DNA from 2 places in the Kluyvera sp. 1366 genome. Region 2 is predicted to be linked to the other one. Evidence: predicted binding sites of a transcription regulator. Region 2 holds the regulator's gene; the other holds the start of a gene.
The links. The regulator PurR, encoded in region 2, represses purine synthesis genes. The targets are predictions, from matches to a motif close to CANGCAAACGTTTGCNTG.

Region 1: a site for PurR is predicted at 1,920-1,937, ahead of ACVLVH_RS18990 (NCS2 family permease). Genes of this name have one in related genera too.

What each region holds. Positions count from the first base shown of each region.
Region 1 covers NZ_JBTRDW010000008.1:239,634-247,154, forward strand. The annotation lists gene ACVLVH_RS18985 (4'-phosphopantetheinyl transferase family protein) at 1-509, shown strand, start outside; gene ACVLVH_RS18990 (NCS2 family permease) at 538-1,851, opposite strand; gene yieH (6-phosphogluconate phosphatase) at 2,003-2,665, shown strand; gene ACVLVH_RS19000 (MFS transporter) at 2,769-4,007, opposite strand; gene phoU (phosphate signaling complex protein PhoU) at 4,127-4,861, opposite strand; gene pstB (phosphate ABC transporter ATP-binding protein PstB) at 4,876-5,649, opposite strand; gene pstA (phosphate ABC transporter permease PstA) at 5,693-6,580, opposite strand; gene pstC (phosphate ABC transporter permease PstC) at 6,577-7,521, opposite strand, start outside.
Region 2 covers NZ_JBTRDW010000006.1:40,806-48,326, forward strand. The annotation lists gene ACVLVH_RS14320 (alkene reductase) at 1-1,073, shown strand, start outside; gene gloA (lactoylglutathione lyase) at 1,175-1,582, shown strand; gene rnt (ribonuclease T) at 1,690-2,358, shown strand; gene ACVLVH_RS14335 (Grx4 family monothiol glutaredoxin) at 2,394-2,729, opposite strand; gene ACVLVH_RS14340 (C40 family peptidase) at 3,094-3,885, shown strand; gene cydH (cytochrome bd-I oxidase subunit CydH) at 3,942-4,031, opposite strand; gene purR (HTH-type transcriptional repressor PurR) at 4,306-5,331, shown strand; gene punR (DNA-binding transcriptional activator PunR) at 5,328-6,239, opposite strand; gene punC (purine nucleoside transporter PunC) at 6,350-7,521, shown strand, end outside.

The DNA of each region.
Region 1 (7,521 bases), on a different contig from region 2:
ATTTCAGCATCTCCTACGCCGGAAACACTATCGGTGTGCTGCTGGCCGAAGAAGGCGGCCGCGCCGGACTGGATATGGAAATTGTGCGCGCACACAGTCGCCAAACACAGGATATGCTGACACAGGATCTCTCCTCCGGCGAAAAAGCATGGATTAACGCGCAGCAGGATTTCATGGAAGCGCTGACGCAAATCTGGACGCTGCGCCAAAGCATTCTCAAGCTCACCGGCGAAACCGATAGCGGTATTGATTCACTGCGTTTGCATCCTGCGGCCGGTCGGCTGCGTTCCACCGTGTTCCCCGATATTCAGGCGGTGTGTGATGCTGAGCCCACGCTGGTGTGGTCGTGCGCGCTGTCGCCCGGCACCGAACGCTTACATCTGTGGGAGATTGATGGCGCGCAGCAGTGGCAAGCACTGCGCGATGTCGAGATGAGTAAACCCAATATAGGGCCGCATACGCTGCGCCTGACCAGTTTGGTCACGCCGCATGAGATGGGACATCCGTAAAAAAGGCCGCATCAGCGGCCTTTACTGTTTAGTGGGCATCGATAAAGACGATTTTCAGCACGAACAGTAGCGCGACCACCACCACGCACGGGCTGATTTCACGCCAGCGGCCGGTTCCCAACTTCATCACGCAGTAAGAGATAAAGCCCAGCGCGATACCTTCCGTGATCGAGAAGCTGAACGGCATCATCGCCGCAGTAACAAACGCTGGCACCGCTTCGGTGAGATCGTCCCACTGCACGCGTGACAGCGACGCCGTCATCAATACGCCAACGTAAATCAGCGCACCCGCCGCCGCATAAGAGGGCACCATCGCCGCCAGCGGTGACAGGAACATCACCAGCAGGAACAGAATCCCGGTGATCACCGCCATCAAGCCGGTACGACCGCCGATCGCCACACCGGACGAACTTTCAATGTAGGCGGTTACCGATGAGGTACCAATCAGCGAACCGGTCACCGAACTGATGCTATCGACGTACAGCGCCTGCTTCATGCGCGGGAAAGTGCCTTTCTCGTCGGTCAGCCCGGCTTTATCGGTCACGCCAATCAGCGTGCCGGAGGAGTCGAACAGATTGACCAGCATAAAGGAGAAGATCACCCCGGCCATGCCGATATTGAACGCGCCTTTGATATCAACCTGGCCTACAACGGATGTGATCGCAGGTGGCGCTGCGAACACGCCGCTGAATTTCACATCGCCAATGATCAAGCCTAGCGCGGTCGTCACCACAATCGACACCAGCACCGCCGCATGGATATTGCGGGAAGCCAGAATCGCGATGATGAAGAAACCCAGCGCCCCAAGCAGCACGCTGTGCGAGGTCAGATTACCCACAGCCACAATGGTATCGGCGTTTGGCACGATAATTCCGGCGTTTTTCAGCCCCATCATGGCGATAAACAGACCAATACCAGCGGTGATGCCAACACGCAGGCTGAGCGGAATGTTGGCAATCATCCAGTAACGCACGCGCAGCAGTGTGAGGATCAGCAGACCCAGCGCGCCCCAGAAAATCGCGCCCATACCAATCTGCCACGAGTATCCCATGGCCCCGACCACCACAAAGGCGAAGAAGGCGTTCAGGCCCATCGCCGGTGCCAGTGCTACCGGCAAATTCGCCACCAGCCCCATCAGAATACTGCCGAACGCGGCAATCAAGCAGGTAGTAACAAACACTGCCTGCGTATCCATGCCCGCTACACCGAGAATTTGCGGGTTAACGAAAACGATGTACACCATCGTCAGGAAAGTCGTGCAACCGGCAATCACTTCGGTACGCATGGTGGTTCCGTGTTCCTGCAGTTTGAAGATGCGCTGCAAAAGGCCCTGATTAGTCATTCCACTGTTCCGCTAAAAAATTTATCGCCGCGTATCCTATAGAGTTTAGCGTGGCAAAACACTGATTTTTCGCAACCGGTTGCTCAGGGTCGCTTTCTGCGCTCAGTGCGCTAGAGTGTCAGCTTATTGTTTAACAAAAGGATGATGTGCGATGTCGGTGGAATGTATTTTTTTTGATTGCGACGGCACGCTGGTCGACAGCGAAGTGATCTGTACGCAAGCTTACGTCAACACCTTTGCCCGCTACGGTATTGAACGCTCTCTGCAGCAAATGTTTGAGCAGTATAAAGGGGTAAAGCTCTACGACATCATCCGCGATGTGGCAGCCGAACAGCAGGTTGAACTGCCACTCGAAGAAGTGGAAACCGCCTATCGCGCCGAAGTGGCGAGATTGTTTGATCTCGATTTGAAGCCGATTGCCGGTGCCAAAGCGCTGGTGGAGCGCGTGAAAGTACCAATGTGTGTGGTTTCAAACGGCACGGTGAAGAAGATGCAGCATTCGCTGGGATTGACCGGCATGCTGCCGTATCTCGATGGCAAGCTGTACAGCGGGTATGACATTAACCACTGGAAGCCGGATCCGGAATTGATGTATCACGCCGCCGAGCAGATGCAGGTGCCGATTGAGAAGTGCATTCTGGTGGATGATTCCGAAGCGGGCGCGCGTGCCGGGATCGCGGCCGGGATTCCGGTGTTTTACTACTGCGCCGATGCGCACAATCCCGAACTCGATCATCCGCTGGTGACGCGCTTTGATGATATGGCGCAGTTGCCGGATTTGTGGCGCGCGCGTGGCTGGGATTTGGTGGGGTAGAGCTCGTTTTCCCCCTCCTCGGTTCGTGCTGGCTGTCCCCCATCCCGGCCTTCCCCCATGAATGGGGGAAGGCCGGGATGGGGGACAGCCAGCACAATCCAAATCAGCCAATCGCCCCTAACGAATCCTCGTTGCTCTGCTTCTTCGGCAGCAGGAACAGCGTGGCGGCGATATCCAGCAGATAAATCAGCGCCAGCAGCGTGATCGCCGCGGTGAAAGAGATATTGGTCGCCAGCAGGCCAATCACCAATGGACCAAACCCGCCTACGCCACGCCCCAAATTAAACAACACGTTCTGCGCCGTTGCGCGCGCCTGCGGTGGGAAAGTATCGGAAATCAGCGCGCCGTAGCCGCCGATCATGCCGTTCACAAACATCCCCATCAGCGCGCCGGTAAACAGCATCACCGTAGGATCGCGCAGCTGCGCATACACCACCACCATCACCACCGCGCCAAACTGATACAGCAGGAAGATTTTCCAGCGCGCGAAACGATCGGCCAGCACGCCAAACAGCCAGATGCCGAACGTCATGCCCACCACCGTCACCGCCGTCCACAGGCCAGATTTGGTCAGGCTGAAACCGAAGCTGGACGACAGATAGCTCGGCATCCAGATCATCAATCCGTAGTAACCAAAGTTCTGCACCGAGCAGAGAATGAAAATCCCCAGGCTGGCTTTACTGGTGGCGCGATCGGCAAACAGCAATTTAAGACGTGCGCCAAACGAGAGCTGCGGCGTTTTCTCCACGTGGCGGGTAAAGCTCTCCGGCTCGCCCATGCTGCGGCGAATCACAAAGGAGACCAGCGCCGGCAGCAAACCGACGAGGAACATGCCGCGCCAGCCAATCACGCTCAGCAGCGGCGGCGTGATAAAGGCCGCCAGCAGCACACCGAGCTGCCAGCCAATGCCCACCCACGCCGAGGCGCGGTTGCGCTTCTCTTTCGGCCAGGCTTCGGCAATCAGCGCCATGCCGATGCCGAACTCTCCGCCCAATCCCACGCCCGCCAGCGTGCGGTACACCAGCAGATCCCAATAACCCTGCGCCACGGCGCACAGGCCGGTGAACACTGAGAACACCAGAATAGTAACGGTAAGGATACGGATGCGACCATAACGATCGCTGAGATGGCCAAACACGATGCCGCCGATCACCGCGCCAATCAGTGTCCAGGTGACCAGCGAACCGGCCTGAGACGGATCGAGCGCCAGCGAGACGCTGATCGCCGGCAGCATAAAGCCAAGAATCAGCAGATCAAATCCGTCCATCGCGTAGCCGCTGATAGCCGCCACCATGGCTTTCGCCGGTGTAATGGCTTGTTTTTGAGGAGTTGGGGAAGACATGTAACAGCACCTGGCAGAAAAAAGTGCGCCAAGTATAAAGAGAGGGAATCGATGAGAACAGACAGAATTTAAGCAGGCAGCCCGTTAGCCACAGTGGCAACGGGCCGCCGACGCATCAATCAAGAGGGTTTATTGCTGCCGTCATCGCCCGACAGCAGTTCATCCAGCTTGTCGCCGCCCACATGACGGAAATCCTGACCTTTGACGAAATAGAAGATAATTTCGCAAATGTTCTGGCAGCGATCGCCGATACGCTCGATGGCGCGCGCGCAGAACAGCGCGGTCAGCACGCTTGGGATAGTGCGCGGATCTTCCATCATGTAGGTCATCAGCTGACGCACGATGCCTTCGTACTCTTTATCCACCTTCTTATCTTCGCGGTAGATTTTGATGGCTTCGTTGAGATCCATGCGCGCGAACGCATCCAACACGTCGTGCAGCATCTGCACGGTGTGATGACCAAGCGCTTCAAGGCTCACCAGTAGTGGCAGGTGCTGCTGGCTGAACTTCTCCAGCGCGGTGCGGCTGATTTTTTCCGCCACGTCGCCAATGCGTTCCAGCTCAGAAATGGTCTTGATGATCGCCATTACCAGGCGCAAATCGCTGGCGGTCGGTTGGCGTTTGGCGATGATCCGTACGCAGGCTTCATCAATCTCCACTTCCATCATGTTAACCTTCTGGTCGCCGTCAATGACGTGACGCGCCAGCTCGCCATCCTGGTTGTGCATCGCGGTGATGGCGTCCATCAGCTGCTTCTCAACCATGCCGCCCATGATCATCACTTGCGTGCGAATGTGCTCCAGCTCCGCGTTGAACTGACCGGAGATGTGTTTGTTCAGATTTAAATTATCCATGTGCGTCTCCTGAATCAGCCGTAACGACCGGTGATGTAATCTTCGGTCTGCTTCTTTGCGGGCTTAGTGAACAAGGTATCGGTATCGCTGAACTCAATCAGCTCGCCCAGATACATAAAAGCGGTGTGGTCAGAACAACGCGCAGCCTGCTGCATGTTGTGAGTCACGATCACCACAGTGTAATCCTGCTTCAGTTCGGTGATCAGCTCTTCAATACGACCGGTTGAAATCGGATCCAGCGCGGAGCAAGGCTCATCCAGCAACAGCACTTCCGGGCGAATCGCGATGCCGCGGGCGATGCACAAACGCTGCTGCTGACCGCCGGAAAGACTGTAACCGCTCTGATGCAGCTTGTCTTTGGTTTCATTCCACAGCGCGGCTTTGGTCAGCGCCCACTGCACGCGCTCATCCATATCGGCACGCGACAGCTTCTCAAACAGCCGCACGCCGAAGGCGATGTTGTCATAAATCGACATCGGGAATGGCGTAGGCTTCTGGAACACCATACCGACGCGGGCGCGCAGCAGGGCGATATCCTGATTGGAAGCCAGAATGTTATCGCCATCCAGCAGGATGTCACCTTCGGCACGCTGCTCCGGATAGAGCGAGTACATTTTGTTGAAGGTGCGCAGCAAAGTGGATTTACCGCAACCTGATGGGCCGATAAACGCGGTCACCTGATTTTTGGTGATATCCAGATTGATGTTTTTCAGCGCGTGAAACTTACCGTAATAGAAGTTCAGATTACGGACCTGAATTTTACCGGCTGATGAAGTCACGTTACTCATTCTCGTCTCTCATAAGCAGCGCCGCCGAAGCCGCGCCGGGAAATTAGTGTTTGCCCTTGGCGAAAACCACACGCGCCACAATGTTCAGCAGCAGCACGCACACGGTAATAATCAGCACACCCGCCCACGCCAGGCTTTGCCACTCGGCAAAGGGGCTCATGGCGAATTTAAAGATGGTGACCGGCAGGTTAGCGATCGGCTGCATCATGTCAGTGCTCCAGAACTGGTTCGACAGTGCAGTAAACAGCAGCGGTGCGGTTTCACCGGCGATACGCGCCACGGCCAACAGCACACCGGTGATGATGCCGGAAACCGAGGCTTTCAGCGTAATCGCCGAAATCATCTTCCACTTCGGCGTACCCAGCGCATAAGCCGCTTCACGCATGCTGTCGGGTACCAAGCGCAGCATATTTTCGGAGGTACGAATCACAATCGGGATTTGCAGTAGCGCCAGCGCTACCACACCAGCCCAACCGGAGAAGTGCTGCATCTGCGATACCACAATGGTGTAAACAAACAGGCCCACCACAATCGACGGTGCTGACAGCAGAATGTCGTTGATGAAGCGAATCACTTCCGCCAGCCAGTGTTTACGGCCATATTCCGCCAGATAAATCCCAGCCATGATGCCGAGCGGCGTTCCGATGATCGTCGACCAGAAAATCAGTAAACCGCTGCCGAGTAAGGCGTTGGCTAAACCACCGCCTGCGGTGTTGGGCGGCGGTGTCGATTCGGTAAACAGCTCCCAGCTCAACCCATCAACGCCGCGCGTAACGGTGGTGAACAGAATCCACACCAGCCAGAACAGACCGAATGCCATGGTCATCAGCGACAGCGTCAGGGCAATTTTGTTTTTAGTACTGCGCCATGCCTGCATTTTGCGGCGCGAGGCTTCCAGCTCGGCGCGAGCCTGAACTTCAATAGCGGTCATGAACGGGCTCCTTCACTCTTCGCCAGACGCAGGATCATCAGTTTGGAGATCGCCAGCACGATAAAGGTAATCACGAACAGAATCAGACCCAGCTCCATCAGAGCCGCAACGTGAACACCGGATTCCGCTTCGGCGAATTCGTTGGCCAGCGCGGAGGTGATGCTGTTGCCCGGCATAAACAGCGAAGCGCTGTCGAGCTGGTAGGTGTTACCGATGATAAAGGTCACCGCCATGGTTTCACCCAACGCGCGGCCCAGGCCAAGCATCACGCCGCCGATCACGCCGTTTTTGGTGAACGGCAGCACGATGCGCCAGATCACTTCCCACGTGGTGCAGCCGATACCGTAAGCCGACTCTTTCATCATCACCGGCGTTTGTTCAAATACGTCGCGCATCACCGAGGCGATGTAAGGAATGATCATGATGGCGAGAATCACGCCCGCTGCCAGAATACCGATACCGAATGCCGGGCCAGAGAATAGCGTGCCGACAATCGGGATATTCGCCATCACGTTGCCAACCGGCGTCTGGAAATATTCGGCGAACAGCGGCGCGAAAACAAACAGGCCCCACATGCCGTACACGATGCTGGGGATGGCCGCCAGCAGCTCAATGGCGGTGCCCAGCGGGCGACGCAGCCAGCCTGGCGCCAGTTCGGTCAGGAACAGCGCGATGCCGAAGCTCACCGGCACGGCAATGATCAAGGCAATAATCGAGGTGACGAGGGTGCCGTAAATCGGTACCAGCGCACCAAATTGTTCGTTTGGCGCATCCCAGGTTTTGTTCCACAGGAAAGAGAAACCAAATTTTTGGATGCTTGGCCAGGAGGAGAAAATCAGGGAGACGATAATGCCGCCCATCAACAGCAACACGATAAGCGCGGATAGCTTCACCAGCGCGCCGAAAATCATGTCGCCTTGTTTACCGGGGGCTTTGAACGT
Region 2 (7,521 bases):
CACTTAAAGTGGGCGCGATTACCGTACCGAACCGCATTTTCATGGCCCCGTTGACGCGTCTGCGCAGCATTGAGCCGGGCGATATCCCTACGCCGCTGATGGCAGAATATTATCAACAGCGCGCCAGTGCCGGTTTGATCATCACCGAAGCCACCCAGATCTCTTTCCAGGCGAAAGGCTATGCCGGTGCGCCGGGTCTGCACACACAGCAGCAAATTGCCGCGTGGAAAGTGATTAACGAAGGCATTCATGCCGCCAACGGTCACAGCGCTGTACAACTGTGGCACACCGGCCGCATATCTCATAACAGCGTGCAGCCCGAAGGCAAAGCGCCGGTCGCCCCATCCCCCCTAGCGGCAGGTACGCGCACGTCCCTGCGCGCCGCGGATGGTTCTGTTTATCGTGAAGACACCTCAGTGCCACGCGAGTTGTCAGTGGCTGAAATTCAGCAAATCGTAAAAGATTTTGGTCAGGCCGCCGCCAATGCGCGCGAAGCCGATTTCGACCTGCTGGAGCTGCACTCCGCGCACGGCTATCTGATGCACCAGTTCCTCGCACCAGGTTCAAACCAGCGTACCGATGAGTACGGCGGTTCGATTGAAAAGCGTGGCCGTTTCGCGCTGGAAGTGGTGGATGCAGCGATCGCCAACTGGTCTGCCGATCGTATTGGTATCCGCGTTTCGCCAATCGGTGCTTTCCAGAATCTGGACAATGGCCCGGAAGAAGAAAAAGCGGCGCTGTGGTATATCGCCGAGCTGGGCAAACGCAGCATCGCCTATCTGCACCTTTCTGAGCCAGACTGGGCGGGCGGACAGCCTTACAGCGATGCATTCCGTGAAAAAGTACGCGCCCTGTTCCCTGGCGTAATCATCGGTGCCGGTGCTTACACCGTTGAGAAAGCCGACGATCTGATTGCGCGTGGCCTGATTGACGCCGTGGCCTTTGGTCGCGACTTTATCGCCAATCCGGATCTGGTTGCCCGTCTGCAGCAGGATGCGCCACTCAATCCGCAGCGTCCTGAGAGTTTTTACGGTGGCGGCGCGGAAGGTTATACCGATTATCCAACCCTGTAAGAAAATGGCTGCCGCGGCGGATAGGCGGCAGCGTTATTTCATCAGTGTGTATACTAAGTTGCTTGTCATGCACTGATGACGTTTTAAAAAAAGAGGATGTTATGCGTTTACTTCACACCATGTTACGCGTTGGCGATTTACAACGTTCAATCGATTTCTACACCCGCGTGCTCGGCATGCGCGTACTGCGTCAAAGCGAAAACACCGAGTATAAGTACACCCTGGCATTCGTTGGCTACACCGAAGAGAGCGAGGGCGCGGTGATTGAGCTGACTTACAACTGGGGCGTGGATAAATACGATCTCGGCAACGCTTACGGCCATATCGCGCTGGGCGTGGACAATGTCGCTGACACCTGCGAACGCATTCGCAGCGCGGGCGGCAACGTAACGCGTGAAGCGGGCCCGGTAAAAGGCGGTTCGACTATCATTGCGTTTGTTGAAGATCCAGACGGCTACAAAATCGAGCTGATTGAAAACAAACATGCCGGTCACGGCTTAGGCAACTAAGGTTGCCCGTCAGCCTGCTATTTGCAGGCTGACTTCCCTCTCCTGCTGCACCCTCCTGCGATTTTTGCCATAATGCGCGCTGCCCTATTTATTGCCATGAGATCCTGATGTCTGAATCGAACGCTTTAAACGCTCTCCACCAACGCTTCCGCGGTTTTTATCCTGTTGTGATCGACGTTGAAACCGCGGGTTTCAATGCACAAACCGATGCACTGCTGGAAATTGCAGCCACCACGCTGAAAATGGATGAAGACGGCTGGTTGCACCGCGATGAAACGCTGCACTTCCATGTGGAACCGTTTGAAGGCGCCATTCTGAATCCTGCGGCGCTGGCGTTTACCGGCATCGACCCCACCAATCCGCTGCGCGGTGCGGTAAGTGAATATGAAGCCCTGCACGCGATTTTTAAAATGGTGCGCAAAGGCACCAAAGATAGCGGCTGCAATCGCGCCATTATCGTGGCGCACAATGCCACTTTCGATCTCAACTTCGTGATGGCGGCCGCCGAGCGCGCCAGCCTGAAGCGCAATCCGTTCCACCCGTTTGCCACTTTTGATACCGCGGCACTGAGCGGTTTAGTGCTGGGGCAAACCGTGTTGGCGAAAGCCTGTAAAGCGGCGGGAATGGAGTTTGATAGCACGCAGGCGCATTCGGCGCTGTATGACACCGAGCAAACCGCGACGCTGTTCTGTGAGTTGGTAAACCGCTGGAAACGCCTGGGCGGCTGGCCGCTGGCTTTCAGTGAAGAATCCGCAGACGAGGCGTCTGCCGAGTAACTAAAGAAAAGGCCGACATGTGTCGGCCTTCTGCATTATTCCGCTTCTTTATACTTCTCAGCGGTCTCTTTCAGCAGTGGCTGAAGTTCACCGCGCTGGAACATCTCAACGATGATGTCGCAGCCGCCGACCAGTTCACCGTCGACCCACAGCTGCGGGAAGGTTGGCCAGTTAGCGTATTTCGGCATTTCAGCGCGAATATCCGGGTTCTGCAGAATATCCACGTAAGCGAAACGCTCGCCACACGCAGAAAGCGCCTGCACGGCTTGCGCCGAAAAACCACAGCTTGGCAGCTTTGGCGAACCTTTCATGTACAGCAGAATCGGGTTTTCTGCGATCTGACGCTGAATTTTTTCAACAGTACTCATTATTGCCTTCCTTAATCTTCTACTTCGTGTTTGTTTATTGTAGCGATTTCGCTCCCGGACTGAAAACGGGATTTTGCGTTTGCACTGGCTAATCGCCATGTTTGTTAAGTTAACGCATGACAAATAACATTTTCATATCATTAATTGGCATTAATAAATTAATAATTAGCAATAATTTCGCTGTGTTAACCAGCTGAAATCGCTCATTTTTGCTACAGAATCAATCTGGTAACATATTAATAGAAAAAGGCCTTACCTTTTGTAAAAAAAGTGGATTAGAATTGCCTCGGCGCTGGTCACTTGATCAGATTTCTCTCACTTTTCCGCAGTCTGCTTTGATTCAGCCTGCTTAACCTGTAACCGGATTATGCGTCTACTAATTACGCTTTTCATACTGGCTTTAGCCCAACTGTTCTTTAATGTGGCCGCTGCATCTCCGCATGCGCCCGTTAACGCCAGTTCGCTTAAAGCAGAGAAAAAGAGCGCACGTGAAGACGAGCGCCGCAAACGACGTCCGGTGAAGACCACCACCAAAAAATCGCGCCTGACTGCTGTTCAAAAATTCAAACTCAAAAAACAGAGCAAAACAGAAACCGCGCTGCACAAAACCACCAGCAAAAAATCCCCGTTAAAACTTTCTGCTAAGAAATACGGTCATCAACGTTTAGCGAAGAAAACGCCAGAGATCGCCGTCAATGATGAAGCCTTAGCGCTGACCGGCATCAAAATGAGTAAAGCGCACCGTCAGCGTTATCAAAAAGCGCGTGAAACGGCGATGACCAAATTAATGGGTCAACTCGGCAAACCTTATCAGTGGGGCGGCGCTTCGCCACACACCGGTTTCGATTGCAGCGGCCTGGTGTGGTACGCCTATAAAGATCTGGTGAAATTCAAACTGCCACGCACCGCCAATGAGATGTATCACCTGCGTGATGCGGCACCGATTAAGCGTGAAATGCTGGAGAAAGGCGATCTGGTGTTCTTCCGCATCAACAATCGCGGTACCGCCGACCATGTGGGCGTTTATCTTGGCAATGGCAAATTCATTCAGTCGCCGCGTACCGGCAAAGATATTCAGATTAGCGCATTGGGTGAGGATTACTGGCAGAAACACTATGTGGGCGCGCGTCGTATGATGACGCCAAAAACCATTCGCTAGCTGTTGCGCAACAGACATAAAAAAGCCGGATGCTGTTGTCAGCTCCGGCTTTTTTGTTAATGCATGATCGCGGTAAAGCTGAAGGCGATAATCATCAACAGTGCGCCAACAGTGGTCATTAGCGCCAGCTTCAGGTCGGTATTCATCACAACTCCTTAGTCACACAATTATTAGGGTTAAGACGATTTTCGCATAGCAATAGGCAAAAATCTCGTGTTATCCGCGCCAGCTTGCTAGAATCGCCGCCTTTCGTTGCGCAACAGATTTTGCGCAGGCTGTATTTACAGCGTGATGAAGTGATTTCGCCTGCTAGAACATACCGTTTTGCCCGCTTTTTTGGGCTGTAAAAGCATTAGCAGACGCAAACGTTTAACAATATACTTATCAGTAAGTTGCGATAAGCCCAGGAGCACCATTTTCATGGCAACAATTAAAGATGTCGCAAAACGCGCGGGTGTCTCAACCACCACGGTTTCGCATGTCATCAACAAAACGCGTTTCGTTGCGGAAGAGACGCGTAACGCCGTATGGGAAGCGATCAAAGAATTACATTACTCGCCAAGTGCCGTGGCGCGTAGTCTTAAAGTCAATCACACCAAAACCTTGGGTCTGCTGGCGACCTCCAGCGAAGCGCCCTACTTCGCTGAAATTATCGAAGCGGTGGAGAACCGCTGCTTCGAACGCGGCTATACGCTGATTCTCGGCAATGCTCACAACGATCTGCAAAAGCAGCGCGCTTACCTGTCGATGATGGCGCAAAAGCGCGTCGACGGCTTGCTGGTGATGTGTTCGGAATATCCAGACGATTTGCTGCAGATGCTGGAAGAGAACCGCAATATCCCCATGGTGGTGATGGATTGGGGCGCGTCACGCGGTGATTTCACCGATACCGTGCAGGACAATGCATTTCAGGGCGGCTATCTTGCCGGGCGTTATCTGATTGAACGTGGCCATCGCGATATCGGTGCCATTCCTGGCCAAATGGAGCGCAACACCGGCGGTGGACGTCATGCTGGCTTCCTGCAGGCAATGAACGAAGCGGGCATTACAGTGCGTCCGGAGTGGGTGGTTCAGGGCGACTTTGAGCCTGAATCGGGCTATCAGGCGATGCAACAGATCTTAAATCAGAAACAGCGTCCAACCGCGGTGTTCTGCGGTGGCGATATCATGGCGATGGGCGCGATTTGCGCTGCTGATGAGATGGGTTTGCGCGTACCGCAGGATATCTCGGTGATTGGCTACGATAACGTGCGCAACGCGCGCTATTTCACACCAGCGCTCACCACCGTGCACCAGCCGAAAGCTGAACTGGGCGAAAAAGCGCTGGAAATGCTGCTGGATCGCATCACCAGCAAGCGCGAAGATCCGCAAACTATCGAAGTCCAGCCAACGCTGATTGAACGTCGTTCGGTGGCGTACGGTCCGTTCCGCGACTACCGCCGCTAAGCCGACACTTCGCTGAGCCATTCGTGGTTCAGCGTTTCCGCATCCCCGAGATAAGCCAGTAACCACGCCAGCGCCGGTGACGCGCGCTGTTCTGACCAGCTAACGCAGCACGGACTGTCCGGAAACGCCTGCGGTAGCGCCAGCTCGACCAGTTTTTGGCTGTCCAGCAGTGGACGCGCCAAATGGCCAGGCACCATGCCGACGCACAATCCTGCCAGCAAACAATCCATCCCGGTTTCCCACTCTGGCACCACCAACCGCCGCTGATTATCCAGCGTCCATGTCATACGGCGCGGTAACGCACGCGAGGTATCTTCCAGCACCAGCGATGGCCACGCCCGCAAGGTTTCATCATCCAGCTCCTTGCTGTTAACCAGCGGATGATCAGGGCTCACCACACAACGCCAGTTCAGCGCGCCCATATCCTGAAAGGCAAAACGTCCGCCCACCGGAATGGCCTGGGTTGCGCCAATCGCCACATCCACCCGACCATCAGCCAACGCATCCCACACGCCGTTGAACACTTCGTAGCTGATAATCAGCTCCATATCGGGAAAATGGCGATAGAAGTCCTTCACTAACTGTCGCGTGCGCTGCGGTTTTACAATGCAGTCAACCGCGATGCTCAACTCGCCGCGCCAGCCATTTGCCAGTTGCTGACACTGTCGGCGAGTGGCCAGCATTTTTTTGATAACAGATCGGCCTTCCCGCACAAAATGCTCGCCCGCCGCTGTCATCACCACTTCCCGATGCTGGCGCTCAAACAGCGGCACCGCCAGCCAGGTTTCCAGCTGGCGCACAGTATAACTGACGGCAGAGGGCACGCGATGCAGTTCCTGCGCTGCCGCGCTAAAACTGCCGGTGCGCGCTACTGCATCCACCACTTCAAGCGCATATTCTGACCACATAAATTTGCCTTCAAAAATTTTAACAGCACCATGCAAATATTAGCGTTTCACAAAGCGCGCCGCATCCTTTTACACTCCCCGGCGTTCACCCTGCCCAAAAGAGAATCAACATGTTGTCATCTAAAGCATTTATGCCTTATCTCGCCGTGCTCAGCATGCTCGGCTTTCTTGCCACGGATATGTATTTGCCCGCCTTTGGCGATATGCAGCGTGATTTTGCTAGCGCACCCGGCACCATCAGCGCCAGCCTGAGTCTGTTTCTCGGCGGTTTTGCCTGTGCCCAGGTATTTTGGGGACCGCTATCAGATCGTTATGGACGTAAGCCGATTTTGCTGGCGGGCCTTGCCATCTTCGCCCTCGGTTGTCTGGGAATGCTGTGGGTGACCGATGTCCGCCTGATGCTGGCGCTGCGTTTTATGCAGGCGATTGGCGTGTGTGCGGCTGCCGTAAGCTGGCAGGCGCTGGTGGTGGATCACTATCCAAAAGCGAAAGCCAATAAAGTGTTTGCAACGATTATGCCGCTGGTTGCGCTGTCGCCGGCGCTGGCACCGCTGCTCGGCGCCTGGCTGATCGGCCACTTCCACTGGCGCAGCATCTTTATCACGCTGACGCTGGTTGCCGTAGTGTTGCTGATCGGTACGCTGCAATTAACCTCGCCTAAGCGCGAGAAAGTTGCCTCAGGCAAACAACCCGGCTGGTTGACTTTGCTGGGTACCCGCGTCTACAGCGGTAACGTCTTAATCTATTCGGCATGTTCGGCGAGCTTTTTCGCGTGGCTGACGGGCTCACCTTTCATTCTCGCCGCAGCTGGCCTGACGCCGGGTGATATTGGCCTGAGCTATATTCCGCAGACCATTGCGTTTCTGATTGGCGGCTTTGGCTGCCGCACGCTGTTAAATCGTTATCAGGGCGCGCAACTGCTGCCGTGGTTGCTGGTGCTGTACAGTCTGAGCATCCTAAGTCTGTTTGTCATCGCCCTGATGCCTTCAGCGCCGCTGTTTGTGCTGCTGATGCCCTTCTGCGGCATGGCGCTGGCCAATGGCGCGATCTATCCGATTGTGGTGGCCAGCGCATTAGCGCCCTTCCCGCACGCCACCGGTAAAGCGGCAGGATTACAGAATTTATTCCAGTTAGGATTGTGCTTTGTCGCCAGCCTGCTGGTCTCCGCCGGCCTTGAGCAGGCGCTGTTCAACACCACATTAGTGATGGTGGCCACCGTGGTACTGGCGTGGGTGGGCTTTGTCTGCCAGCGATCGGCAAACGCACAAAGTGATATTGCCCA